3 regions of the Enterobacter sp. B79-1 genome follow, and region 2 is predicted to be linked to each of the others. Evidence: predicted binding sites of a transcription regulator. Region 2 holds the regulator's gene; each other region holds the start of a gene.
What was found. Region 2 encodes LexA, which represses DNA repair genes until DNA is damaged. Its sites were predicted from a motif close to TNCTGTATGTACATACAGNA; they were not measured.
Positions count from the first base shown of each region.

Region 1: the regulator LexA is predicted to act here: its motif matches at 8,430-8,449, upstream of umuD (translesion error-prone DNA polymerase V autoproteolytic subunit).
Region 3: the regulator LexA is predicted to act here: its motif matches at 7,557-7,576, upstream of AC2T6E_RS05705 (DNA translocase FtsK 4TM domain-containing protein).

Region 1 is NZ_JBYAZJ010000001.1:691,044-700,823, forward strand. Features, by position in the region: gene AC2T6E_RS03310 (arylamine N-acetyltransferase family protein) at 1-562, opposite strand, end outside; gene AC2T6E_RS03315 (aminotransferase-like domain-containing protein) at 659-2,113, shown strand; gene AC2T6E_RS03320 (LysR family transcriptional regulator) at 2,085-2,969, opposite strand; gene AC2T6E_RS03325 (NAD(P)H-dependent flavin oxidoreductase) at 3,105-4,085, shown strand; gene AC2T6E_RS03330 (hypothetical protein) at 4,152-4,598, opposite strand; gene AC2T6E_RS03335 (SDR family oxidoreductase) at 4,674-5,729, opposite strand; gene AC2T6E_RS03340 (LysR family transcriptional regulator) at 5,827-6,723, shown strand; gene umuC (translesion error-prone DNA polymerase V subunit UmuC) at 6,731-7,993, opposite strand; gene umuD (translesion error-prone DNA polymerase V autoproteolytic subunit) at 7,977-8,411, opposite strand; gene AC2T6E_RS03355 (EAL domain-containing protein) at 8,545-9,780, opposite strand, start outside.
Region 2 is NZ_JBYAZJ010000011.1:63,274-73,053, reverse strand. Features, by position in the region: gene AC2T6E_RS21695 (maltoporin) at 1-1,035, shown strand, start outside; gene malM (maltose operon protein MalM) at 1,150-2,103, shown strand; gene ubiC (chorismate lyase) at 2,284-2,781, shown strand; gene ubiA (4-hydroxybenzoate octaprenyltransferase) at 2,794-3,663, shown strand; gene plsB (glycerol-3-phosphate 1-O-acyltransferase PlsB) at 3,756-6,176, opposite strand; gene AC2T6E_RS21670 (diacylglycerol kinase) at 6,331-6,699, shown strand; gene lexA (transcriptional repressor LexA) at 6,808-7,416, shown strand; gene dinF (MATE family efflux transporter DinF) at 7,479-8,816, shown strand; partial or broken gene AC2T6E_RS21655 (hypothetical protein) at 8,813-8,887, shown strand; gene AC2T6E_RS21650 (CsbD family protein) at 8,937-9,146, shown strand; gene zur (zinc uptake transcriptional repressor Zur) at 9,194-9,706, opposite strand.
Region 3 is NZ_JBYAZJ010000001.1:1,169,236-1,179,015, forward strand. Features, by position in the region: gene dmsA (dimethylsulfoxide reductase subunit A) at 1-129, opposite strand, end outside; gene serS (serine--tRNA ligase) at 342-1,634, opposite strand; gene rarA (replication-associated recombination protein RarA) at 1,726-3,069, opposite strand; gene lolA (outer membrane lipoprotein periplasmic chaperone LolA) at 3,079-3,693, opposite strand; gene AC2T6E_RS05705 (DNA translocase FtsK 4TM domain-containing protein) at 3,822-7,478, opposite strand; gene lrp (leucine-responsive transcriptional regulator Lrp) at 7,615-8,109, opposite strand; gene trxB (thioredoxin-disulfide reductase) at 8,847-9,780, shown strand, end outside.

The DNA.
Region 1 (9,780 bases), on a different contig from region 2:
CGAAATCAATCCATTCCTGAGGCGTGAGATCGAAGCCGTATTGATTAGCCCATTCCCCCTCCACCTTCGCCTGAAGCAGGTACTCGCCCTCCGCGCTGCGGCTCAGTCGGAACGTGTCGAAATCCTGTGCGATCTCAACATCAAGCGTGTCTAACGCCATCGGCGCGCGAATGCCGTAGCTGCCGAACCCGAGGTCGCAAAGCCACTGTCGGCTCTCCACCTCGGCAATCAACGCCATATGGGTTTTCGGCCGCCGCGCGGGGTAGAACATCGGGCGCGCCGCCACGAAACGGTAAGGTATCCCCAACGCTTCCAGCGCCATGGCAAAAAGCCCGTTAACCTCATAGCAGTAGCCGCCGCGCCCCTGCGTTAGCACCTTATCGGCAATGTCGTCTGGCGCCAGCGAGACAACTTTGCCCGCCTGTACATCCAGATTTTCAAAGGGAACGGAAAAGAGCTGATGACGCATAAGAGCATGCAGAGTGACCGTATCGGCACCCGCCGGTCCGGTATAGTTTATGCGTTTGAAATAGGTGGAAATGTTGAAGTTTTCGCTGTGCATAATGCCTCCTTGTCCTGAACATGTCGGACACTATAGATGGCGCACATCATTGGCTGTGTAGTCAGTTTTATCGAAAATTAGCCTGAACAGATACCCATGTCTGCCCCGTCCCAGTCGTCCCCACACTATCGTCGAATTGCCGAGATGCTGCGCCTCACGCTGACGTCTGGCGCGCTGCGCGCCGGTGACCGGATGATCTCCGCGCGTAAACTGGCCGAACGCGAGCACGTTAGCCTTCCAACGGCGCTGGAGGCCCTTCGCTGCCTGGAGGCTGAAGGGCTGATCGTTGCGCGTCCGCGTTCAGGTTATTACATCCGCCAGACCAACCTCCCTCCGCGCGTGGAGACTTCCCGTTTCCCGCCAGGTCCGGTGCCTGTCACCCTGTCGGCCGTGGCCCGGTCGCTGTTCAGCAGTGCAGAAGCCCGTCTGGTTCCGCTGGGCGCCGCCCTGCCCGATCCCGCGTGGTTGCCAGGAGATGCGCTACAGCGGGCGTTGCACTCTGCGAGTCGTCGTCTGGACGCGCATGGGCAGAGCTATAGCCTGCCTCCGGGAAGGGTTGATTTGCGCACCAGGATTGCCGCGCGTTCTGCGCAATGGGGAGCCCGCTTCGGCGCAGACGATCTCATTATTACCGCAGGCGCAACGCAGGCGCTGCGCCTGGCCCTTCGGGCCGTGTGTCAGCCGGGTGATGTCGTGGCGATTGAGCAGCCCGCTTATTTTGGCACGCTCCTGCTGCTGGAGGATTTAGGCCTGAAGGCCTTAGCGATCCCCACCGATCCTGTGGAAGGCCTGCTGCTGGAACCGCTGGCGGACGCCATTCGCTGCCACCGTCCCGCTGCCGTTCTGGCCTCGCCCACCGTGCAAAACCCATTGGGTGCCAGCATGCCCGTCGCGCGCAAGCAGGAACTGGTTGCTCTGCTTGAAGAAGCCGGTATTCCTCTGATTGAAGACGACGTTTACGGTGACCTGGTCGGCGACGGGCAACGTCCTCCGGCCTGCAAAGCCTTCGACCAGAGCGGGAATGTGATTTACTGCAGTTCGCTGTCTAAAACGCTTGCGCCGGGCTGGCGAATCGGCTGGATTGCGCCAGGACGCTACCATTTGCAGGTTTTACAGGCCCGCATGGCCGGAGACTGGGCGGGCGCCCCGCTGCTGGAAGCCGCGGCGAGCGAGATGCTCGCAAGCGGCGACTACGATCGCCACCTGCGGCGGCTAAAGCGCCGGGTTGCAGAGGGTGTTTTAGCCGTCGTTGCACGAGTCGAAGGCAGCTTCCCTCCCGGTACGCGCGTTAGCGTACCCGCAGCCGGTTTCCTGCTGTGGGTAGAACTGCCTCAGCAGGTCAACGCGCTGGAGGTGCACCGTCGCGCGCTGGCGCTGGGCATTGGCGTCAGCCCTGGCCCCCTGTTTTCCCCTGGCGCAGAGTTAACGCACTTTCTGCGGCTGAACTGCGCAAACGAACCCTCGCCCCGCCTGCTGAACGCCGTGGAACAGATTGGCGCGCTGTGTCACGAGCTGGCTGCTTTCACACCAGACTCTCCAGCCACTCGGTAAAGACCCGCACCTTGCGGGAGAGGTGGCGGTGCGGGTAGAGAAGCGACAGTTTGCGGTCCGGAGAGCGATGCTTTGGTAGAACTTCAACCAGAAGACCGCGGTCAATGTAAGGCTGGAGAAAGAGATTCATCCCCTGCATTAACCCCAGCCCGGCCAGGCCTGCTGCGATGTAGGCTTCGGAGTTATCCACGACAAGCTTACCGGGCAGAGTAATCTCCGCGATGCCTTCTGGCGTCGTAAATGTCCACGGATGGATTTGTCTGCTGTTGTTATTCACCCAGTTGATGGCCTGATGTTGGTGTAAATCATCCAGCGTTTCTGGCGTGCCGTGTTGTGCCAGCCAGGCCGGACTGGCACAGGTCGTAATTTTGATGTTCCCCACTTTTCGCGCGATATAGTCGCCGTCGTCCAGTTCGCCCACCCGCAGCACGCAGTCCAGGCCGTCCCGGAGCATATCCCGGCGGCGATCGGAGCTGCTCAGAATGATGTCGATCTCAGGATGCTGCCGATAAAAATCAGGCAGGTTCGGTATCACCCGCAGCGCCGCAAAAGCGATGGGCATATCCACACGCAGCTGGCCGTGTATTGCCCGGCCAGCACCAAACGACTCCAGCAATTCGTCCGCCCGCGCCAGCAGGGGTTTACTCCGGCGATAAAACGCATCGCCATCCGGCGTCAGGCTAATCCGACGCGTTGTTCGCTGCAGCAAACGCGTGCCGCTGTGCTGCTCCAGAAGCTGTAACGCTTTGGTGACCGCCGGGCGATGGATCTGCAGGTTTTCCGCAGCCCTGGACAAGCTCCCCGACTCGACAATTTCAATAAAAATTCGAATAGATTCAAAGAGGTTTATGTTCATAAGGGACGCTCTTACCGCGAGCGGGATAAAATTATTGTTATTAATTTTATAACAGTGATGAATCTTTTTGGCTATTTTTCCTAACAATTCTACGCCCTACACTCTCCTCCATTCAAACAAGAGGGAGAGTCCGCTATGAAAAATAACCGTATCTGTCAGATCCTGGGGATCGAAAAACCTGTTATTCAGGGACCGTTATCCTGGCTCACGGATGCCCGTTTAGTTGCCGCAGTCAGCAATGCTGGCGGGCTCGGCGTGCTGGGACCCAATGCCGGTTTAACCGCGGACACCGCAGTTTCCACGCCGGAAGAGACCGCCGAAAAAATGCGCGAAGAAATTCGTAAAACCAAACGGCTGACCGAGAAACCGTTTGGCGTGAACCTGATCCCCACAGCCGTTAATGACGTCTGGACAGGGCCTATTCTTCAGGTGGTGAAAGAGGAAGGCGTCAGAGCCGTGGTGTATACGGGCTATGGGGAAGGCAGCATTATTCCTGCGCTCTTCAGCGAGATAAAAGAGGCGGGTATCGCCATTATCTACCGCGACATCAATCCAACGCCGGAGAACACCCGCCTCGCAGAAGAAATGGGGGCAGACATTATCGTGGCTACCGGTTTTGATGAGGGCGGGACCTTACCCGCAACAGCGCTTGGCACCTTTTCCATCGTGCCGCTGATTGCCGATGCCGTGAAGCACATCCCGGTGATGGCCGCGGGCGGCATTACCGATAATCGCACCGCCAGAGCGGCGCATGCATTGGGTGCGGAAGGCGTGTTTGCCGGTTCGGTGTTTATCAGTACGGAAGAAAGCCGCGTGCCGCAGGGGGTCAAAGAGAAAATTGTTGCCGCCAATGGCCTCGATTTGCTGCTTTTCCGCACCGTGCCCCATTACTACCGCGCTCTTCCCGGCAAGCTGGCGGAAAAACTGGCGTCGATGGATAAAGCAGGCGCAAGCAACGAAGAGCTGGGCAAGGCGATGGGTGGATTACGGGGCCTGCGTCTGGGCATGCTCGAAGGCAACACCGATGAAGGCTATATCGCGCTCGGCACGGGGATTGGGAACATCCGCAGCGTGAAAAGCGTGGCCGAGGTTGTTAATGCGTTAGCGGTTGAGTAAGCCCTTAACTCTGATGCTATGGACGCTGCACAAGAGCGGCGTCCGTACACCGTCTGCGGTTGTTTTTCACAAATTGAGGATTGCGCGTTCTTTAACGACAGCGTCAGGATTGGCAGTTTTCACCGCAGCCAGAAAAGCCGTGAAGTTATGATTCCAGAGGGTGAGATTGTTATAAAACTGCACTTGCTTTTCATTAGCACCGTCACGGTAAATAACAATCCAGGCCCGTCTGCTATTTATCTCGGTATTCCCCGGCCCGATTTTAATGATATCAGCCAGCGCAATCTTGCGGGTGGCGTTGTTTTTAACTTCATATAAAAACTGGTCATCATAAAACCAGGTTTTACCTGCATTCCCGCCAAATAGTGAGGGGTTGGCAGATATCTTTTTCATCCCGTTACGATCTGAAATGATCCGTTTTGCCTGGCGAATACGTCTGACAAAAAAGCTTAACAGAATGAAAACCGCAATGAGGGGTAGCGCGACTGATATCATTTTTAAACTCTCGTGCATTCATCTGCCCCGCGATACCTTTTTATTAACGCGTGAGTATAACGCGCCGATCGTTTATGACAACAACCCTTACGGTCAGGGAATAATCCGCGCGGCTCTCAGCTGCGCGAACAGACGGAAAAACATCTCATCGGTGGCCTGCATTTGCGTAAAGCCCGCCCTGCGCAGCTTGCTCCCGTCACCAAACATGTCGTAATTCCAGCTAAAGACAAAATCGGCAAACTGCCCGTCGCTCAACTGCAAAATATCCGCTTCCACCAGCCGCTCTCCGGCAAGCTCGCGCCATACGCCGCGATAGTCGTTAAACAGCTGATGAAATGACAACCTCACCGGCGGCGCAGAATCCAGTTCAAACCAGCGTGCGATGCGCGGCCACAGCTCGCTCCAGCGCCAGATATCGCCATTGTTCACGTTGAACGCCTGATTCTGTGCCGCAGGTGACGTGGCAGCCCACAGCGTTGCCTCGGCCAGCAGCCCGGCGTCGGTATGATCAACGATGCTGTGCCAGGTCTGTTCCGAACCGGGAAAACGCAGCGGTAAATCCAGCGCCTTGCACAGGGAGGCGTACAGGGCGATGCTCAGCGCAAGGTTCATGGCATTGCCCGGTACCGCACTCCCCACCACGCCCGGCCTGATGGCATTCCAGTGCCAGCGTTTTCCCCGCTGAAACTGGCTGAGCCAGGTGAGCTGCGCAGCGTTAAATTCGGCACCCGCTACGCCGGGATCGCTTTCCCGCGCCGGGGTTTTAAACGGCCCAAGATGCGCACCATAGACTTTGTACCCCTGCATCAGGCTTACCGTCTGCAAAGATGTCGTTTTTTCGAGGGTGCTGACCAGATTACGCAGCATGGTGACGTTCGGCTCAACCATGTCTGTCCAGTTCGCCGCGTTCGCCCAGGCGCTGTAAAAAATGTGGGTGACACCGTTCAGGGCGTGCAGCGCCCGTGCAGTGTCCTGCGCATCCAGTAAATCGACGTTCACCAGGGGGATGCCGTCAGGATGAGACTCGGCATGGCGGCTAAGGCCGATCACCTCCCACTGATGGTGCAGAAGCGTGTTGACCAGCTGTCTGCCGACAATGCCGCTGGCACCCGCGACCAGGGCGACGTTGTGTTGCTGCATCTTATTCATGGTGTTTCTCCGGAATGGGTGACAGACGCAGTGTGATATATTATTTTTTCTGGAGATATCCCCTGAAACCGATGGCACTTATAAGCAGAATCATTAAATGAATAACAAGCTCAATGCCATTTCTACCTTTCTGCGCGTCGCTGAAGCGGGCTCGTTTTCTGCAGCCGCCCGTCAGACAGGTATTAAGCAGTCCGCCGTCAGTCAACAGATCGCGGCGCTTGAGGAATCGCTGGGTGTGGTATTGCTGCACCGTACAACGCGTACGATGAAGCTGACCGAACAGGGTGAACGTTACCGGCGAGATATGCAGCTTGTGCTGGACGCCATGGGGGAAGCGGAGAGGCGTTTACATCCTGTCGATCATAGCGTTCAGGGACGCGTCCATGTCCAGTTACCGAGCGGCCTGGGGCAGATCATTTTGCCGCATCTGCTGGGGCTGCAGCGCCTGCATCCCGAACTGCAGCTGATGATTTCCCTGGATGACCGCCTTGCCGATCTGGTGACGGAAGGCGTGGATGTTGCGATACGGCTGAGCAGTGAGCCTCCGCAGGCGCACGCGGCTCGCGTGCTGGCGCGGATTGAAGCCGCGCTGTTTGCCGCTCCCGGCTTTCAGGCGGTAAACGCCGTCAGCGAGCTGGCGACGCTGCCACACGTACGGTTCAGCGGTATTCCGCTGGATGCCCCCCTGCGTCTGATTTCTGGCGAGGAAACGGTCGAGATAAACGTGAATACCGTTTTCCGTGCCAATACCAGCGACGTGCTGCTACAGGCGCTGGAGTCCGGCATCGGTATCGGCGGCCTGCAGCGACCGCTCGTGGTCAGAGCGCTGCAGGCGGGCACGCTGGTACCGGTACTGCCCGACTGGCGGTTACCCGATCGCTTCCTCTATGCCGTATATCCCGATGCCCGCTTTATTCCGCAGCGCGTCAGAAAGGTCATCAGCGTGATTGAGCAGTTACTGCCTGAGATCGCGACGCATGAAACCACAAAATAGTCGCCTTCTACTTCGCCACCGGCAAATCGGCGTATCGCGTCGTATAGGCCGGTGACAGCATCTCACGCTTCATCGTCCACGGTTTCTCAATACCCTGCCCGGCAAACCATATCTTTCCTTTGCCGGAATGATTTACGCTGTCGATCATCTCCATCAGCGCCGCGCTGTTGGCGCGCAAACGGTTATCGTCAAACAAATTAAGCTGGGCGACGCCGCTGCTGAAAAAGTCCGCCAGCATCACCCCGGCTTTCATATAGCGATAGCCGTCGAGCCATATACGCCCCAGCGCCTCCGTGGCGGCGCGGATGATATCGCGCGAGTCATTAGTGGGCGTCATCAGGGTGACCGAAGCCTGATTGCCGTAATAAATTTCGTTGTCAGCATGCGGGCTGGTGCGCACAAACACACTGATAAAGCGGCAGTACTGATGCTCGCCGCGCAGTTTTTCCGCTGCGCGTTCCGCGTAGGCGCAAATCGCCTGGTGCATCTCTTCGTATTGCGTAATACGGTGACCAAACGAACGGCTACAGATAATTTGCTGTTTCGTGGGGGTGAATTCTTCCAGATCAAGGCACGGCTCGCCGCGAAGCTCGCGCGCCGTACGTTCCATTACCACGTTAAAATGTTTGCGAATGACCCAGGATGACGCTTCCGCCAGCTCCAGCGCCGTGGTAATGCCCATCGCGTTCAGTTTTTTCGTAATGCGCCGTCCTACCCCCCACACCTCCTCTACCGGAACCTTTTCCAGCAGTTTACGCTGCCGCTCGCGGCCTGAGAGATCGACCACGCCGCCCGTGCTGGCCCAGCGTTTCGCCGCATAGTTGGCCAGCTTCGCCAGCGTTTTTGTCGGAGCAATACCGACGCCAACGGTTAAGCCCGTATTTTTAAAGACCTGCGTGCGCATCTGGTGACCGAACGTTTCCAGCGACAGGCAGTGGCTGACACCCGAAACGTTCACAAATGCTTCATCAATGGAGTAGATCTCAATGGCCGGAGCGAGATCGGTCAGCGTCTGCATGACCCGACTGCTGAGATCGGCATACAGCGCATAGTTTGAGCTAAAGACGTAAACCCGCGACGGGTAGCGCTTTTCTTTGAATTTAAAATACGGCTCACCCATTTTTATGCCGAACTGCTTTGCCTCCCGCGACAGTGAAATAATGCAGCCGTCGTTATTGGACACCACCACGATGGGCTTCCCTTCCAGATCGGGGCGGAACACCCGCTCGCAGGAGGCATAGAAGCTATTTACATCAACCAGCGCGAACATGTTTATGCGTTTTGAGCGTGTGGGTGACGACGCCGAAGATCTGCAGCTCCTCTTCGGACTGAAAGGCGATCGGCTGATAGCGGACATTATGTGGCAATAGCCTCAGAACCGGGCGGGTCTGTAGCTCTTTCACCGTAAACTCACCGGCGACCGACGCCACGACGATATCCCCATGTTCGGCATTTAACGAACGATCCACCACCAGCAGATCGCCATCGCTAATTCCCGCCCCAATCATGGAGTCTCCGCTCACCTTGATAAAATAGGTCGCACTGGGGTGTCTCACTGCCAGCCGGTTAAGATCGAGACGATCCTCTACGTAATCCTGCGCCGGGCTCGGGAAACCACAGGCGACGCGTTCTAAAAATAACGGTAATTCAATGACTTGTTTTGGGTGATAAGAAAAGAGAGTGTCCATAATGCCTTTCTCGCCAGATACTGTATATAAATACAGTATTACGGATTATGGACAAGGATCAAGATGATTTCCGGAGGCGAACCCAAACGCGTTGAAGTTTGAGCGGATTTAATTTAGCCATAGCCTGTACAAGTCACTCCACCATGACCTTCACCTTGGGTTTAGACAGCAAAATATGGATAAGCCCGGTAAAGGCGACCGGTCTAAAGAAGTAGTATCCCTGCTGGTATACGATGTTATTCCGGTTGAGATAGTCTAACTGCGCCTTCGTCTCAACGCCTTCCGCCACAATGCTGATGGAGAGCTTACGCGCCAAATCCAATACGCAATCGAGGATCCGGGTGGAGTCCTCGTGTTCATTGACTCTGCTGACGAAGCTGTGGTCAATCTTGATGTAATCGATATGCAGATCGTGTAGATATGAGAGCCCGGAATAGCCGGTACCAAAGTCATCCAGGGCAATGGCAAAACCATTTTCATGGAGCACGTTCAGGGTCTGCACGAGGCGTTCATCAATATCCAGCGGCTCTCGCTCTGTCACCTCAATCACATGGTTTAAATCCTTTCTGACGAAGCTATTTTTATACTTCAGGCATTCGTCCACGAAGCCAGGCATCGCGATATGGGAAGCGCTGAAGTTAATCCCGATATGAAAACCTTCCGGAAGCTTACTGGAGATGGCATTCATTTGCGTCACCACCTGCGCCATCAGGCTTTGCGTGAGGGAAACAATCAGCCCCGATTTTTCAGCAATCGGAATGAATGCGCCGGGTGAAATATAACCCGCTTTGGGGTGCTTCCATCTTGCCAGAACCTCCACGCCCCGCAGCGTGCCCTCCCTGCCGTTAACCACGGGCTGGTAAAACGGAATGATTTCTCTCTTCGCAATCGCACTGCGAAGTGTTTCTTCAGGAAGCGTGTGTTTGTTCAGGTACTTATACAGAACATAAGCCGCGATACCGGCAACCAGCAGTACGAAAAGGAGTATGCCGCCCCCCTGACGAAGCAGCCTTTGCGGGCTGAAAAAAGGCGCAGGGTTGTATCGGATGCTATAGGCGTATTGTTCAGAGTGAACCTGTCTGGCCTGACGTTCGCCGGGAGACGTGATGTGCAGTTCGCCAGAGGCGTCAATTGCGCTCCCGCCCACCGCTAATGAATAATTCACGTGCTTTAACGGCGTGCTTAACGCATCCCGGATATGGCGATCGCTGATCGTCACGATAATACGGTTTTCTGCAAACCGGGTCTGAAAGAGCAAAACCGGCTGCCCGTTTACCGTATCGCTTGCCGGAACAAGAAATAAGGGAGTATCGGGTAATGTATTAATATGCCGCAATAACACGCGATTTCCCGGCAGAGAGGAACACCA
Region 2 (9,780 bases):
CCGGCGTTCCGCGAAGCTAACGTGCAGGGTAAAAACCTGATTGAATGGCTGCCAGGCTCCACCATCTGGGCCGGTAAGCGTTTCTATCAGCGTCATGACGTTCACATGATCGACTTCTACTACTGGGATATATCTGGTCCTGGTGCGGGTCTGGAAAACATCGATGTCGGTTTTGGTAAGCTCTCTCTGGCAGCAACCCGTTCTTCCGAAGCGGGTGGTTCATCCTCTTTCGCCAGCAACAGTATTTATGATTACACCACTCGTACAGCGAACGATGTCTTTGACGTGCGCTTAGCACAGATGGAAATCAACCCAGGCGGCACTCTGGAACTGGGTGTTGATTATGGTCGTGCTAACCCGCGTGATGATTATCGTCTGGTTGATGGTGCTTCAAAAGATGGTTGGATGTTCACCGCTGAACACACCCAGAGCATGCTGAAGGGCTATAACAAGTTTGTGGTTCAGTATGCTACTGACTCAATGACGTCTCAGGGTAAAGGCTTGTCTCAAGGTTCTGGTGTAGGCATCGATTCTAACTCGGGTTACGCCTACGACATTAACAACAACGGTAGCCTGCTGCGTATTCTCGACCACGGTGCAATATCTCTGGGCGATCGCTGGGACCTGATGTACGTCGGTATGTACCAGGACATCGACTGGGATAACAACAACGGGACCAAGTGGTGGACCGTAGGTGTACGTCCGATGTTCAAATGGACGCCTATCATGAGCACCTTGCTGGAAGTGGGTTACGACAACGTGAAATCGCAAAGCGCTGACGAAACCAACAACCAGTACAAAATCACCCTGGCGCAACAGTGGCAGGCAGGCGATAGCATCTGGTCTCGCCCGGCTATCCGTGTGTTCGCAACCTACGCCAAGTGGGATGAGAAGTGGGGTTATGATTACAGCGGTAACCCATCTAACAACGCTAACTACGGTAAAGCGTTCAAAGATGGTTTCAATGGAAGCTCCTTCGGTCGTGGCGACAACGACGAGTGGTCCTTCGGCGCCCAGATGGAAATCTGGTGGTAATCCCTTCTTAATCTGACGTAATGACCAAACTGAGGGGCGAAAGCCCCTCAATCCTTCAGGACGGCGCGCTATTGCCTGGCTACCGCTGAGCCTGTGCTTGATGAGGTGATAACAATGAAAATGAACAAAACTCTCCTTGCCCTTTGCTTATCCGCAGGGCTGCTGGCGAGCGCGCCTGCAGTTACGCTCGCGAATGTCAATTTCGTCCCCCAGAATACGACATCCGCTCCGTCCATCCCAACGGCGGCATTACAACAACTGACCTGGACTCCGGTGGATCAGTCCAAAACGCAGACGACCCAGCTTTCAACGGGTGGACAGCATCTGAATGTGGCGGGTATTACAGGCCCGGTTGCAGCTTATAGCGTTCCGGCTAACATTGGGGAACTGGCAATTACGCTAACCAGCGAAGTGAACAAACAAACGAGTGTATTTGCGCCGAATGTGCTGATTCTTGATCAGAATATGACGCCATCTGCATTTTTCCCGAGTGAATATTTCTCTTATCAGGAACCGGGTATAATGAGCGCTGACCGTCTGGAAGGGGTGATGCGCATTACACCTGCACTGGGTCAGCAAAAACTTTATGTACTGGTCTTCACCACTGAGCAAGATCTTCAGAAAACCACGACATTGCTTGATCCTGCCAAGGCCTATGCGAAAGGTACCGGCAATGCAATCCCTGATATTCCTGATCCTATTGCGCGTCATGTCACCGATGGAACATTAAAACTGAAAGTGAAAACGAATAGCGGTTCCAGCGTACTGGTTGGCCCACTGTTTGGTTCTTCCAGTAACGGCCCTGTGACGGTAGGAAACACCGCAGCACCAGTCTATGCCGCGCCTGCTGCTGCCGCGCCTGTGGCTGCATCGGCCCCTGCTCCAGCACCAACGAAGCCATCTGAGCCGGTACTGAACGACACCGAAGCGTACTTCAACAATGCCATTAAGCAGGCAGTGAAGCGCGGCGATGTCGACAAAGCGCTGAAGCTGCTTGATGAAGCCGAACGTTTAGGTTCAACCACTGCCCGTTCCACCTTTATCAGCAGTGTAAAAGGCAAGGGGTAACCGTCTCCCCGCAGTGCTGATTTGTTAGTAGTTTAGTGCGCCTGAGTGGGCGCACTTTTTTTGGTTCTCTTCGCGCTGTTGCGCCATTGTTGCGATAGTGATCGCTAAATAACGTTTGACCGCCCTCAATCCGCGTTTCTGCGATACAATGCCATTACGTTATGTATCGGAGAGTCTGGCATGTCACACCCCGCGCTAACGCAACTGCGTGCGCTGCGCTATTTCGACCAAATACCTGCGCTTGACCCGGAGCAACTGGACTGGTTGCTGCTGGAAGATTCCATGACGAAACGTTTTGAGCAACAGGGCAAAACGGTCACGGTGACGATGATTCAGGAAGGATTTGTCTCTGCCGATGACATCGCCAGCGAGTTGCCGCTGCTGCCAAAAGAAGATCGCTACTGGCTGCGTGAAATTTTACTCTGTGCTGACGGCGAGCCGTGGCTTGCCGGGCGAACAGTGGTGCCTGAGTCTACCCTTTCCGGGCCAGAACTTGCCCTGCAACGATTGGGGAAAACGCCGCTGGGGAGGTATCTTTTCACCTCGTCTGAACTTACCCGAGATTTTATTGAGATTGGTCGTGATGCCGACCTGTGGGGGCGTCGTTCCCGCCTGCGTCTGAGTGGTAAACCGTTAATACTGACAGAGCTTTTTTTACCGGCATCGCCGTTGTACTGAGAGGAAGACAAAATGGAGTGGAGCCTGACGCAAAACAAGCTGCTGGCCTATCACCGCTTAATGCGAACGGATAAACCGATTGGCGCATTGCTGCTGCTGTGGCCAACGTTATGGGCGCTGTGGGTGGCGACGCCGGGCGTGCCGCCGCTGTGGATCCTGGCGGTGTTTGTTGCCGGTGTCTGGCTGATGCGTGCTGCAGGCTGTGTAGTAAATGACTACGCAGACCGGAAATTTGACGGACATGTAAAGCGAACGGCTAATCGTCCGTTGCCCAGCGGCCAGGTGACGGAAAAAGAGGCGCGCACGCTGTTTGTGGTGCTGGTGCTGCTCTCCTTCCTGCTGGTGCTAACGCTTAACACCATGACGATCCTGCTGTCTGTCGCCGCGCTGGCGCTGGCCTGGGTCTACCCGTTTATGAAGCGCTACACCCATCTGCCGCAGGTGGTGCTGGGCGCGGCATTTGGCTGGTCGATTCCGATGGCGTTTGCCGCGGTTAGCGAATCTGTCCCGCTCAGCTGCTGGCTGATGTTCCTGGCGAATATTCTTTGGGCAGTGGCGTACGATACGCAGTACGCGATGGTCGACCGCGATGACGATCTCAAGATTGGCATCAAGTCGACGGCGATCCTGTTTGGCCGTCAGGACAAACTGATTATCGGCATTTTGCAGGTGGCGGTGCTGGCGCTGATGGTGGCGATTGGTCGCCTGAACGGGCTGAACTGGGAATTTTACTGGTCCGTGCTGGTGGCGGGACTGCTGTTCGCGTATCAGCAGAAGCTGATTGCGAAGCGCGAGCGTGAAGCCTGCTTCAAAGCATTTTTAAATAATAACTACGTCGGTCTGGTGCTGTTTTTAGGGCTGGCGATGAGTTACTTTGGCTAAAAAGAAGCCCGGTGGCGCTAGCGCTTACCGGGCCTACATGTCATGCAGGATCGTAGGCCGGGTAAGCGCTAGCGCCACCCGGCTTTTTTACATCACTCGTCCTGCGTCGCGCTCTCAATCGTCAAACGCACGTCCGAGGTAATCAGCTCGGCCAGCATCTGGTAAATCTTGAGCGTCTCTTCCGGTTCAGCATCGCCCGTATCGCTGATAAACCCTTCATCACGCAGCGTCAGCACCAGTGAGCTGAATACCGCTTTGTCGAAGAACTCCGGTGCGTTAATGCCGTGTAGAACAGACAGGCGCTGTGCCAGCGTCCGGCTCTCTTTTTCCAGCGTACCGCGGTTGATCGACGGGTTCGCGCTGAGCAGCCAGAAGGTGATGGCGTAGCGCTGCAGCGTTTCACGCGCACCGGCGGCCAGCAGCTGCAGGGTGCGGGAACGCGACGGGTTGATATGCAGCTCGTCATTAGTCAGGGTAATTAGCCCCTGACGGCGCATCTCTTCCGTCATTTTATCCAGCTCTACCGCCAGCTCATCTTTACTCCAGCGCAGGAACAGCTCCGCTTTCAGCATCGGGTAGATGGCTTCAAGATGGCGCAACAGTTCCTGACGCGAAATGCGGCGATGCTGGGTAATAATGGCCGCCATCAGCGACGGCAACATCAGCATATGCGTGATGTTGTTGCGGTAGTACGTCATCAGCACGGCCTGCTCGCGCGGCAGGATGATGATGTCACCGATGGTGTCTTTCTCGACTTCGAACTTGTTCATCTGCAGCGCGTGGTCGATAAGCTCGCTCGCGGTAGCAGAAGGCACAGTCGAATCAACCGAGTACGGCACGTTGCGCATAATGTTCAGGTAGCAATCAAGCTGCTCGGTCAACTGTTCACGGGTCAGTGAACGCTGGCGAGAGGCCAGAAGCGCGGTACAGCACAGGTTCATGGCGTTCGCCGCACCTGCGTTGTTGATGCGCACCATCAGCTCCGCAGCAATACCGTTCACCGTAGGCGTCAGCCACGCCGGACGTACCGCTTCGATAGGGTCGATAGACTCGCGCCACTCCGGAACATGGTTGTTCAGATACGTCATCAGCGGCATCGGTTCGCCAAAGTTCACGTAGCCCTGGCCAAGATTGCGCAGCTTGCTCAGGCCGCGCAGCATCTGCGGCAGGCTCTCTTTCTCTTTGGTCGCACCGCGCAGCTCTTTGGCGTAAGTGCCCACTTCCATGACGTGTTCATAGCCAATGTAGATTGGCACCAGCGTGATCGGACGCGTGCCGCCGCGCAGCATGGCCTGGATGGTCATCGACAGCGTGCCGGTTTTCGGATCGAGCAGACGACCGGTACGGGAACGACCGCCTTCCACGAAGTATTCGACGGAATAGCCGCGGCTGAACAGCTCGCCGAGATATTCACGGAATACGGTGGAATAGAGCTTATTACCCTTAAAGGTACGGCGAATAAAGAACGCACCCAGACGGCGGAAGATCGGGCCTGCTGGCCAGAAATTCAGGTTGATACCCGCCGCAATGTGCGGTGGCACCAGCCCCTGGTGATACAACACATAGGAGAGCAGCAGGTAGTCCATGTGGCTGCGGTGGCAGGGCACATAAACAATTTCATGACCGTCATGGGCCAGCTGGCGAACGCGCTCGGCGTTGTGGACGTTAATGCCCTGATAGAGACGGTTCCAGGTGAAACTCAGGATACGGTCAGAGAGACGAATCATCTCATAGGAGAAGTTCGCCGCGATCTCTTCCATCAGTGCAATGGCATTTTGCTGTGCTTTCTCGTGGGAAATCTTCTTGCTGCGCGCTTCGTCTTCAACTGCGCGGGCAATCGCTTTGGAGGCCAGCAGCTTGTTGAACAGATCCTGACGCGCCGGGAGACGAGGCCCAACGGCAGCCAGACGCTGGCGTGCGAAGTGCATACGCGCCACGCGCGCCAGTTTTTGTGCGATGATCTTGTCGGTGCCGTGCTCGTCTGCCATACGGCGCAGCGAAACGGAAGGGGAGAAGCGTACAAAGCTGTCGCGTCCCAGCCAGGAGACCGCGAAGAACTTCTGGATGCCGTTGAGCATACGCAGCGGCGGATTCTCTTCACCTTTTTCGCGGCCCGGACGGCGACCAAACATCACTGAGACCGGCACCATCTGCACATCCAGATCGGGATTGCTGCGGTGTAGGTCGAGATAGTCATGGAACAGCTTGATGGACTCTTCTTTCGGCGTGTAATAGGTAAACACGCGCGGCCCGCCGTGAATAAACACGTAGCGCGGCAGCAGAGTGCCATCAACTTCAAGCGGTTCAAGTGGGTCAGGTAAATCATGCGCCAGACATTGGGCGCGAAGCGTCAGCAGGTCTGCCTTCGAGTTATAAGGCAAAACGTACATAATAGGGCGCGACGTATCGAGCCCTAATTCCAGCGCAGGTTCTGCTGGGATAGACTTACTTTTTACCAGGACGCTTAATGGTAAATTAAGTAATTTGTAGTAAATTCGTGGCCAGCCGGACATAAACGATGTAAAGCCTCTGGTTAATAATGCAATTGCGGCGCAAGGATAACAGAAAGCGCGCAAAATTTCTGTTGTTACCCGTCATACTTCAGGCTACAGCGAAACGCGCTGCTGCCAGAGTTACTGACGCTATTTACAATAAAAGGTTCTATTAATGGCCAATAATACCACTGGGTTAACTCGAATCATCAAAGCTGCCGGCTATTCATGGAAAGGTTTCCGTGCCGCATGGGTCAATGAAGCCGCGTTTCGCCAGGAGGGCGTTGCCGCTATCGTCGCGGTTATCATCGCCTGTTTCCTTGATGTTGATGCTATTACCCGCGTGCTTCTCATCGGCTCTGTTCTTTTGGTGATGATAGTGGAAATTCTCAATAGCGCTATTGAGGCGGTTGTGGACCGTATCGGTTCAGATTTCCACGAACTTTCTGGCCGTGCGAAAGACATGGGGTCTGCCGCTGTGCTGTTGGCGATTATCACGGCAGCGATTACCTGGGTCACGTTGCTTTGGTCACATTTCCGATGAGCCTCGAGGAATAATTAAGTCCCTGGTTTTTTGTGCAGTTTTTGGTTCCAAAATCGCCTTTGACTGTATATACTCACAGCATAACTGTATATACACCCAGGGGGCGGAATGAAAGCGTTAACGACCAGGCAGCAAGAGGTGTTTGATCTCATCCGGGATCATATCGGCCAGACGGGTATGCCACCCACGCGTGCGGAAATCGCTCAGCGTCTGGGCTTCCGTTCTCCAAATGCGGCCGAGGAACACCTGAAAGCGCTGGCGCGCAAAGGTGTGATTGAAATTGTGTCTGGCGCGTCTCGCGGCATTCGTCTGCTGGTGGAAGAAGAGACAGGTATTCCGCTGATTGGTCGCGTCGCCGCAGGTGAACCTCTGTTGGCCCAGCAGCATATTGAAGGTCACTATCAGGTCGATCCTGGTATGTTCAAACCGAGTGCAGATTTCCTGCTGCGCGTCAGCGGGATGTCCATGAAAGATATCGGCATTCTTGACGGCGATCTGCTGGCCGTTCACAAAACGCAGGATGTACGTAACGGTCAGGTTGTGGTCGCGCGTATTGATGATGAAGTGACCGTCAAACGACTGAAAAAACAGGGCAACACCGTACAGCTGCTGCCCGAAAATAACGAATTCTCCCCGATTGTGGTGGATCTGCGCGAACAGAACTTCTCCATTGAAGGTCTGGCCGTTGGTGTTATCCGCAACGGTGAATGGCTGTAACGTCTTCCTGACAGGCTACGGGTCTCCGTAGCCTGGATCATTTTCCATTCCCGGTATTTTTCATGTCACTGCTGACAGCTTCTGATAAGGCATTGTGGCGTCTTGCACTGCCGATGATTTTTTCCAATATCACCGTTCCCCTGCTTGGCCTGGTGGACACCGCGGTGATTGGTCATCTGGATTCTCCCGTTTATCTGGGCGGCGTGGCGATTGGCGCAACGGCGACCAGTTTTCTCTTTATGCTCCTGCTCTTCTTACGCATGAGTACCACGGGCCTGACGGCACAAGCCTATGGCGCGAAAGAGCCGCTGCGACTGGCGCGGGCGCTGGTTCAGCCACTCATTCTGGCGCTTGGGGCAGGCGCGTTAATCGTGCTGTTTCGCACGCCGCTGATTGATTTGGCGCTGCACATTGTGGGCGGCAGCGAGGCGGTGCTGGAGCAGGCGCGTCGCTTTCTTGAAATCCGCTGGCTCAGCGCGCCCGCATCGCTGGCAAACCTGGTTCTGCTGGGCTGGCTGCTGGGCGTGCAGTACGCTCGTGCGCCGGTCATCCTGCTGGTGGTGGGAAACCTTTTGAACATCGTGCTCGACCTCTGGCTGGTGATGGGCCTGCACATGAACGTACGGGGCGCGGCACTGGCAACCGCAGTCGCAGAATACGGCACGTTTATCATCGGCCTGTGGATGGTCTGGCGCGTACTGGCCATGCGTGGAATCTCCCTCGTCATGCTGAAAACCGCGTGGCGCGGCAACATCCGCAAGCTGCTGGCGCTGAACCGGGACATCATGCTTCGCTCGCTCCTGCTGCAGCTCTGTTTTGGTGCGTTAACGGTTTTTGGTGCCCGTCTTGGGCCTGAGATCGTTGCGGTAAATGCGGTGCTGATGACATTGCTGACGTTTACCGCGTATGCGCTGGACGGCTTTGCATACGCCGTGGAGGCGCACTCCGGGCAGGCATACGGTGCGCGTGAAAGTGGCCAGCTCCGCGAGGTGTGGCGGGCGGCTTGCCGTCAATCAGGTCTGGTCGCGCTGGCGTTCGCACTGATTTATGCCTGTTTCGGCAGCGACATTATCGCGTTACTCACGTCGTTACCGGCTTTACGCGAACTGGCGGGCCACTATCTCATCTGGCAGGTGATCTTGCCGGTGGTGGGCGTCTGGTGTTATCTGCTGGACGGCATGTTTATTGGCGCAACGCGCGGCGCGGAGATGCGTAACAGCATGGCGGTCGCGGCTGCAGGTTTTGGCCTCACGCTGCTGACCTTACCGTATTTGGGCAACCATGGTTTATGGCTGGCACTGGCGGTTTTCCTGTCGCTGCGCGGATTGTCGCTGGCGTTCATCTGGCACCGCCACTGGCAAAACAATACCTGGCTCCCTTCCCGTCACGATATATCGTGACGGTTAAAGATTCCGAATATGAAATCAACCGCCGAATCCTTAACTACAATTATTATCACGTCCAGCAGAAAAGAACGTAACGGACGTTACGACCCAACGCTTAACTAAGAGGACACGATGATGAATAAAGACGAAATCGGCGGCAACTGGAAGCAGTTTAAAGGTAAAGCGAAAGAACAGTGGGGTAAGCTGACGGATGACGATATGACCGTCATTGAAGGTAAACGCGATCAGCTTGTCGGTAAAATTCAGGAACGTTACGGCTACGCGAAAGACCAGGCGGAAACCGAAGTCAAAGACTGGGAAACCCGTAATGACTACCGCTGGTAACACTGAATAACCCACAGGGCGGCTCTAAGCCGCCTTTTCTTTTGCCGTTAACGCGGCTTTTTCTTCACGAGAATGGAGTGATCGTGTTGGCATTCATCCTGATGGCGACAGGATTCCACCTCCACACACGCCGAGCACAGCCCGTGCGCTTCAATCACGTTATGACGCAGGGCGAAGCCCATTTTAGCCGCCAGCGTATGCATAATATCTTCCACGCCTTCCGCACACTCTTCCTTCACCGCGCCGCAGCGGTCGCAGATAAACATGGCTGAGGTATGGGTTGGCTGATCGAATAGATGGCATAGTACATAGCTGTTGGTGGATTCAACTTTGTGCACAAACCCTTGTTCCAGCAGGAAATCCAGCGCACGATAAACCGTAGGCGGTTTTGCCTGCGGCTCGCTTGCACGCAGCAGATCCAGCAGGTCGTATGCGCTGATGGCACCCTGTTGCAGGCTCATCAGGCGCAATACCTCGAGGCGCTGCGGAGTCAGGCGCACATTGCGTTGCGCACACAGCTTTTCGGCCTGCGCTAACAGCTCTTTTGTGGACTTATCCATTTAGCACCTCGGATGTATAGGATGGAAAACCCTCACTTTATCATGTTCTGGTAAAAACACCGAGATCCACCAGG
Region 3 (9,780 bases), on a different contig from region 2:
TGCTAGTCGGGTAAAAGGGAGCGTGAAGGCGCTGCTGGCTACAGCCAGGCCGCCAATTGCCGTGGTTTTCATCAACCCACGGCGAGTGACCTCGGCAGCCATTAACGCTTCAGGCGCTTTGATTTTCATAAAGACTCACTTTGGTTGCTCACAAAGAAAAGAGAGGCGGCACAGACCGCTATATAGTTTTATATAGAACGAATTTCTTCGTTATCAGCTTTTTATGCTGACTTTCATTCGGAGGAGTATTACTACTTTAGAGGGAGAGATTATTGAGTCGTATCAATTAGCAGGCATAAAAAAAGCGCCCTGAGGCGCTTTCTTGTTTTAAGACATATTATTTAGCCGATGAACTGCTGGCCCTTCATGTAGGGACGCAGCACTTCCGGGATCTCAATACGTCCGTCTGCCTGCTGATAGTTTTCCAGCACGGCAACCAGGGTACGACCTACAGCCAGACCAGAACCGTTCAGGGTGTGCACCAGACGGGTTTTCTTGTCGGACTTGCTGCGGCAGCGAGCCTGCATGCGGCGCGCCTGGAAATCCCAGACGTTAGAGCAAGAGGAGATTTCACGGTAGGTGTTCTGCGCAGGTACCCAAACTTCCAGGTCGAAGGTTTTGCAGGCACCAAAGCCCATGTCGCCGGTGCACAGCGCCATACGGCGGTACGGCAGCCCCAGCAGCTCCAGCACTTTCTCCGCGTGGCCGGTCATCTCTTCCAGCGCGTCCATAGACTCTTCCGGACGGACGATCTGCACCATCTCAACTTTGTCGAACTGGTGCATACGGATCAGACCGCGCGTATCGCGACCGTAAGATCCTGCTTCAGAACGGAAGCACGGAGAGTGTGCAGTCAGTTTGATTGGCAGGTCGTCTTCGTCGATGATCTCATCACGCACGAGGTTAGTCAGCGGCACTTCCGCGGTTGGGATCAGCGCATAGTTGCTGCTGTCTGCTTCCTCGTCCAGTGGACGGGTGTGGAACAGATCGCCGGCAAATTTCGGCAGCTGACCCGTACCGTACAGCGTATCGTGGTTAACCAGATACGGTACGTAGGTTTCGCTGTAACCGTGCTGCTCGGTGTGCAGATCAAGCATGAACTGTGCCAGCGCGCGGTGCAGATGGGCAATCTGGCCTTTCATGACCACGAAGCGAGAACCAGTCAGCTTAACCGCCGCTGCAAAGTCCAGGCCCGCGTGCATTTCACCCAGGGTCACGTGATCGCGAACCTCGAAGTCGAACTCGCGAGGCGTGCCCCAGCGTTTCACTTCAACGTTGTCGTTTTCATCTTTACCGACAGGCACGCTGTCGTCAGGAATGTTCGGGATAGCCAGGGCGATATCACGAATTTCGGTCTGAAGAACGTCCAGTTCAGCTTTCGCCTGATCCAGCTCTTCACCCAGTTTGTTCACTTCCAGGCGTAATGGCTCAATATCTTCCCCGCGCGCTTTCGCCTGGCCGATGGATTTCGATCGAGAATTACGCTCTGCCTGCAGATTTTCAGTTTGTACCTGCAGAACTTTACGACGCTCTTCAAGAGCGCGCAGCTTATCTACATCCAGCTTAAAGCCCCGGCGTGCCAGTTTTTCAGCGACTGCGTCTGGCTCATTACGCAGCAGATTGGGATCGAGCATGCTTATCCTGTGCTTATCGAATTAAAATAGGAAAAGTGACCACAGCCTGCGGTCACAGGGATACAACGCCAACATTACCGCAACGATAGCGCTAACGGTAGCGTTTTATAGGGCTATTTTGATCCTGTCCGGCAAGCCAGGCGAGCTTTTCGCCAATCTTACCCTCAAGACCTCTGTTTGTGGGGTGATAATAGCGGGTTTGTGCCATCTCCTGCGGGAAATAGTTCTCTCCGGCGGCATAGGCATTGGGTTCGTCGTGGGCGTAACGATACTCCTGCCCGTACCCCATCTCTTTCATCAACTTTGTTGGTGCGTTACGCAGATGAACCGGCACATCATAGTCCGGCCGCTCGCGCGCATCAGACATTGCTGCTTTGAAGGCGGTATAAACCGCATTACTTTTCGGCGCGCAGGCCAGATAGACAATCGCCTGCGCAATGGCACGCTCGCCTTCAGCAGGCCCGACGCGGGTGAAACAATCCCAGGCGGAGATAGCCACCTGCATGGCGCGCGGGTCGGCATTACCGACATCTTCTGATGCAATCGCCAGACAGCGACGTGCGACATACAGCGGATCGCCACCTGCGGTAATAATGCGCGCGTACCAGTAGAGCGCCGCATCGGGGGCACTACCGCGCACAGACTTATGCAGCGCCGAGATCAGGTCGTAAAAACGATCGCCTTTATTATCAAAACGCGCGCTGCGTTCACCGGCTATTTCAGTGAGCAATTCAGGCTTCAGCACCCGCTTGCCGGAATCATCCATTTCGGCCATATCGGCCATCATTTCCAGCGTGTTCAATGCCCGACGCGCATCACCGTTAACCAGCTGAGCAATCGCGAGGCGCGTCTCATCCGGTAGAACGATGTCTTGTCCGCCGTAACCCCGCGCTTTGTCATCCATCGCCTGGGTGAGCACCTTTTCGATATCGTCTGTAGTTAGCGATTTGAGCAGGTAAACGCGCGCACGGGAAAGAAGTGCTGAGTTAAGTTCAAAGGATGGGTTTTCCGTGGTGGCACCGATGAAGAAGATCGTGCCGTCTTCAATATGCGGCAGGAAGGCATCCTGCTGGCTCTTGTTGAAGCGGTGAACTTCGTCCACGAAGAGGATGGTGCGCCGCCCGGCATTGCGGTTCTGCCGCGCACGCTCGATCGCTTCGCGGATCTCCTTCACGCCGGAGGTCACGGCAGAAATCCGCTCAACGTCCGCGTTTGCATATCGGGCGATCACTTCAGCGAGGGTCGTTTTACCGGTGCCTGGTGGCCCCCAGAGGATCATCGAGTGCAGATGCCCGGCCTCAATGGCGCGTGGCAACGGTTTCCCGGCAGCCAGCAGATGCTGCTGGCCGATGTACTGCGCTAAATTTTCTGGCCGCATACGAGCGGCCAGAGGTTGAAACGCATTATCTGAAAAATCGAGCGACAGATTGCCCACTCATGCCTCTTACTTATTGCGTTGGTCATCCACCGTTACGCCCTGCGGCGGGGTAAAGGTGAATTTCGATGCATCAACAGCGCCGTTTTGCTGCGTTTTCAGCTGGTAGCTGCTGCGCTGGTCATCTTGCTCAACCGCACCGAACTGATTGATCGTGCCGTTGCTGCTCACGTTAATGGTGAACTGCTTCAGGTTGCCGTTGCTGCCTTTCGGCGTCAGGACAAACTCATCACCGTTTTGTTTGATGTTGTACTGCTGCCAGTCGCTGGACTGGTTGCGGGCAATCAGCATAAACGGCGTATTGCTGGTCGCATCTTTCAGCCAGGTCGCCGTGGCTTGTTCAACAAACGGGTTGAAGAACCACAGGGTTTTACCGTCAGACACCAGGATACTCTCATCCGGCTGGGTCATGTGCCAGTTGAAGAGATTTGGGCGTTTTACCCACAAATCTCCCTGGCCTTCCTGCACCGCGTTGCCGCTGCCGTCAGTCACTTTTTGCGTGAAGCTGGCGTGGAAGCTGCTTACTTTATCCAGTCGGCTTTTAAGGTCGCTGGCTGCATCAGCCCAGACGCTGCTGGCGACAAAACTGGTGAGTAATGCACAGGCGATGGCGATTTTTTTCATTGTTATTCCTTAAAATACGTCGTCCCAAAATGGGGTTTCCGTCTTCTATTCTGGCCCTGCACGAAGGCAGGCGACAGAAGAAAATGCTTAATTTTGGCTGATTTACCCTTCTTTGCAATCGCTGAAGGTTAATCAAACGGCGGCGGAGCCAGCACCTCGCGGTTACCGTTATGCCCCTGCTCGCTCACAATCCCCTGCGCTTCCATCTGCTCGATGATACGCGCCGCGCGGTTGTAGCCGATGCGGAACTGACGCTGCACGCCAGAGATGGACGCTTTGCGTTTTTCGGTCACGAAGTTAACCGCCTGATCGAATAACGGATCCAGCTCTTCACCGCCGTCAAAGCCACCGCCGCCGCCTTCGCTCTCGCTGTCAGAGGTGATCCCGTCCACGTATTGTGGACGACCGCGCGCTTTCCAGTCCTGCACGACAGCGTGAACTTCCTCATCGCGGACAAACGCACCGTGGACACGCACCGGCGAGGTCGAGTTCGGGCCTGAGTAAAGCATATCACCCATACCCAGCAGCGACTCTGCGCCGCCCTGGTCAAGAATGGTACGGGAGTCAATTTTACTTGATACGGTAAACGCAATACGCGTCGGAATGTTCGCTTTGATAAGCCCAGTAATAACGTCCACGGAAGGACGCTGCGTCGCCAGCACAAGGTGAATACCCGCCGCACGCGCTTTCTGCGCCAGACGAGCAATCAGCTCTTCCACTTTCTTACCGACGGTCATCATCAGGTCAGCGAACTCATCAACCAGCACGACGATATAAGGCAGTTTTTCCAGCACCGGGTGCTGGGCATCCATGCTGTCACCCGGCTTCCAGTAAGGGTCCGGAATAGGGCGTCCCATGCGCACCGCTTGGGCGATTTTCTCGTTATAGCCGGCCAGGTTACGCACGCCCAGCGCAGACATCAGCTTGTAGCGGCGTTCCATCTCATTGACGCTCCAGCGCAGCGCGTTGGCGGCGTCTTTCATGTCCGTCACCACTTCCGTGAGCAGATGCGGAATACCTTCGTAGACCGACAGTTCGAGCATTTTCGGGTCGATCATGATGAAACGCACATCTTCCGGCTGCGCTTTGTACAGCATGCTGAGGATCATGGCGTTCACGCCAACTGACTTACCGGAACCGGTGGTACCGGCAACCAGCAGGTGAGGCATTTTCGCGAGATCTGCCACTACCGGATCGCCTGCGATATCTTTACCCAGCACCACGGTCAGCGGGGACGGGTTATCGCGGAACTTGGTGTTATCCAGCACTTCTCGCAGGTAAACGGTCTGACGTTTCTTGTTCGGCAGCTCAAGGCCAACGTACGGCTTGCCTGGGATCACTTCCACCACACGTACCGCAACGGTCGACAGGGAACGCGCCAGGTCTCGTGACAGGTTAGAAATACGCGCTGCTTTTACGCCTGGTGCCAGATTCAGTTCGAATCGCGTGATCACCGGACCCGGCGAGTAGTTCACCACATCCGCCTTGATGCGGAAATCAGCCAGACGGGCTTCGACCAGACGCGCCATTTGTTCGAGCGCAAAGGTATCAACCGGCTCCACTTCTGACGGTGGCGGCGTTAACAGATCCAGCGACGGCAGCGGCGTGCTTGGACGCTGCAGCGGACGGCTATCGCCGTTACGCATCAGCAGCGGGTGAATAAGGCTTTCCTGCGGCTGAGGCGCAGGCTGCTGGAACTGCGGCGGCTGCTGCGGTTGCGCATACGGCTGCTGAGCAGGTTGTTGCGGCTGCGCGTAGGTCTGAGCTGCTGGCTGCTGGCGCACAGGCTCAGCGTCCGGCATTACGCTCGGCGTAAACAGCGGTTCGCTTGGGCCATCATCCACCAGATCTTTCATCGGTGAGAATTCAAAATCCGTCAGCGAGAACGGGTTCGCGCCCGAAGGCTGTTCACCAGAATAACGCTGTTGCTGCGTAGCGGCGAACTGGCGGGCTAATTCCGCTTCTGCCGCATCGTCTTCATCTTCCTGGATTTGCTCGTCGTGCTGATATTCTTCACCGTAACGCTGATTCTGCTGCGCGGCGAACTGACGCGCCAGCTCATCCTGATGAAGTTCATCGGCGTCGTCTTCATAGTCCGATTCACGCGCTTTTTCCTCAGCCATACGCTGGGAAGGCAGCTTGATACCGTAGGAAGCCAGCTCGCGGCGCGTGGGCACACGTACGCGATTAGGACGAGGCAATTGCGGGCCAATGCCCTCTTTCACCTGAGGACGAGGCGCGCCGCCGGTCGCCAGGCTAAAGACTGGTGCCGCAGCGGCGGCCGCGACAGAGGCTTGCTTCACGCTCTCTGCCACAGGCGTTGGATCGACTGGCGGTACGGAAACGGAAGGCGCTTTTGCGACAGGCTCTTGCACCGGCTCCGGCACAGGTTGATACCAGGCTGCCAGCTGCTCGCGCTCACGGGCGCGGCGCTCTTCCACTTCTTCAAAGTAGTACAGTGGTGGACGAGATGGTTTCGCCTCCTCCGCCACGTCAGGCTCAGGTTGTGCGTATGGCTGCGCAGGTTCAACCGGTTCCGGTACATACGGCTGTGCGACCGGCTGCTCATATTCCGGGTATCCCTGTGGTTCATACACGGGCTCCGGCTGATAAGGCTGCTGCCATTGTTCCTGCTGCACAGGAACATAGCTTTCTGGTTCAGGCGCAATAACAGGTTCCGGGGTGTGAACACCCGGCGCAGTCTGCCAGTCAACCTGAGGTTGCTGGATAACCGACTCCGGTGCCGGAACGGGCGCGGATGGCATTACGGCTTCCGCTGGCGCAGCAAAAGCCTGCGCTGCCGTGGTTGCGGCAGCAGCGGCTGCAACCGGTTCTGTCACTGAATGACCATTCAGCAGCGGATCGTATTCGTCAAAATCGCCCGGCATCGCACGGTTGCCGGAGAACAGAACATCATCAGGATCGACGGCGGCACCCGCCGCACGGTACTCAACCTGCTCGTCTTCATCCATGCGTTTGCCGGAGAAGAGCGCCGCATCTGTTTTACGCCCAAGCGGATTGGCAAATTTTTCAGCGACGCGCTGACGACGCGCGAGCGCGCCACGAAGAATACGGGCCCGACGAGATTCACGACGCTGTACCGGCGCCTCGTCTTCCTCTTCGTACTCATCTTCATATTCGTCTTCATCGACCCACGTATCGTCACGACGGGTACGGTTACTGGCGAAAGTGAGGATAGTGAGAATAAAGCTGCCGATCTTCTCGGCGATGCTCACCCACGACCAGCCAGTAAACAGGGTCAACCCTGCGGCCCAGATGCAAAGCAGCGTCAGGGTACCTCCGCTGCTGTGAAGCATCGGCTGCAGGGCGGAACTCAGCAGGCTGCCGATGACGCCACCGGAGGCGAAGTACCAGATATCGTCGGCGTTTATAGCCGCCAGCCCGCACGATGTGAGGATCAATGCCAGCGCGCCAATCAGGCGCAGCGATACCGCGAAGTAATCGATGTAGTCGTCATTCTGACGATGACGCCAGGCAAACCAGCATCCGCCAATGATAATGACGGGAATGGTATAGGCCATCACACCGAAAATGAAAAAGAGCGTGTCCGCAAGCCAGGCACCCGGTACACCGCCTAAATTATGGATAGGCTCATGCCATGCGGTTTGCGACCAGCTGGGATCGGAGGGGTTGAAACTGAGTAAGGCTGCCATCAGCCAGACGGCGAAAAGGGCAATAACCAACAGCAAAGCCTCGAGGAGACGACGTCCGCTGCTTAGCTTCGATAGTGTGACTTCTTTGTCTTCAGTGTATTCCTGGCTCAAGAAAGGCTCTCCAGGTATCAGGCATATCCTGCCTGTTTGCTAAAACGGACAACAGCGCCGGGGACTCCCCGGCACTGTTGCTGTATGGATTAACAGGAGTGTAATCAAACTACGCTGATTTTGCACCTGTTCCGTGTTAGCGCGTCTTAATTACCAGACGATTGCTCTGTTTAACCTCTTCCATCACCACATACGTACGGGTGTCGTTCACGCCCGGCAGACGCAGCAAGGTTTCACCCAGCAGCTTACGGTAGGCGGACATATCAGGCACGCGGGTTTTCAACAGGTAGTCGAAATCACCGGAAACCAGATGACACTCTTGAATTTCTTCAAGTTTTTGTACAGCGGAGTTGAATTGTTCAAACACATCCGGCGCACCACGATTCAGAGTAATCTCAACAAATACCAGAAGTGAGGCATCCAGATAATGCGGGTTAAGCAGAGCCGTATAGCCCTGAATAAAACCCTGTCTTTCCAGTCGGCGCACACGCTCAAGGCACGGCGTCGGGGAAAGTCCCACACGTTTTGAAAGCTCGACGTTGGAAATACGCCCATCCTTTTGCAATTCATTAAGAATGTTACGATCGATACGGTCGAGATCTTTGCCAGGGCGCTTCTTGCTATCTACCATTATTATTGTCTCTCTGTATTCCTTCCCTACTCCTGCCTGGACCCTGTGCACATCACTGTTCAGAGCCTGTACCCGTTAGTCATCACATCGCCTGGTTATGTATTATATCCGTCATACTTCAAGTTGCCTGTGCGTTGGCTTGACTCGGCCTGTGGCCTCGCCCCTTCGGGGCCAGCGCAAGCGCTGTTCAAACTGGCCAGGCCAGTTTGTCCTCGCTCACCCCAGTCACGTACTGATGTACGCTCCCGGGGATTCGCTGCGTCGCCGCCTTCATGCAACTCGAATTATTAGGCTATAGACGCGATGCGGATTCGGGTTCTGTTGGTAAGAAGACCGTTGCCCGAAGGCAGTCACCGACATCACGTATGGCGTCTGTCCACGCCATGCGTAGATTTCACTGACACGGTAAAAATGGCATTTACGTGCATGCCTATGCGGCACACGGTTAACGCGGTTTTTTTTTCTTCCTTGAATGTTTTCGCAAAAGCGCAGGTGATTGTCAAAGCAAAACATCGATTTTTAGTACAACATGCCGGATATTCATTACGGCAGGGTATTAATCGTCATTTTATTGCCTTATAAACGACCGGATTTCAGGCCAAATAGTGATGTTATAGCGCCTCATTCATCGTCCGTGGCTATTACACAGATTGATATCAAAATTGCTGCGCTCTTTTTTTACGACAACAAATTCCCTACAATCCAGCCAAATGTCTGCCAACAACAATGGGGATCTCATGGGCACGGCCAAACACAGTAAGCTGCTAATCCTTGGTTCTGGACCTGCGGGATATACCGCAGCGGTCTATGCTGCACGCGCTAACCTGCACCCGGTACTCATCACCGGCATGGAAAAAGGCGGTCAGCTGACCACCACCACCGAAGTGGAAAACTGGCCAGGGGACCCGAACGACCTGACCGGGCCGCTGCTGATGGAACGTATGCACGAGCATGCCGCCAAATTTGAAACTGAAATTCTGTTCGACCACATCAATAAGGTCGATCTGCAGAACCGTCCGTTCCGCCTGACCGGCGACAGCGGCGAATACACCTGTGACGCGCTGATCATCGCCACCGGCGCCTCTGCCCGTTACCTTGGTCTGCCGTCTGAAGAAGCGTTCAAGGGCCGCGGCGTATCTGCCTGCGCTACCTGCGACGGTTTCTTCTATCGCAATCAGAAAGTCGCCGTGATCGGCGGCGGTAACACCGCAGTGGAAGAAGCGCTCTACCTGGCAAACATCGCCTCTGAAGTGCACCTGATCCACCGTCGCGACACCTTCCGCGCGGAGAAGATCCTGATCAAACGCCTGATGGATAAAGTGGCAAGCGGCAACATCGTGCTTCACACTCACCGTACCCTGGAAGAGGTCACGGGTGACCAGATGGGCGTTGCCGGTCTGCGTCTGCGCGATACCCAGAACACCGATAACATCGAGTCGCTGGAAGTGGCGGGCCTGTTTGTGGCGATCGGTCACAGCCCGAACACCGCGATCTTCGACGGTCAGCTGGAGCTGGAAAACGGCTACATCAAAGTGCAGTCGGGCATTCACGGTAACGCGACCCAGACCAGCATCCCGGGCGTGTTCGCGGCTGGCGACGTGATGGACCATATTTATCGTCAGGCGATTACCTCTGCAGGCACCGGCTGTATGGCCGCGCTGGATGCTGAAC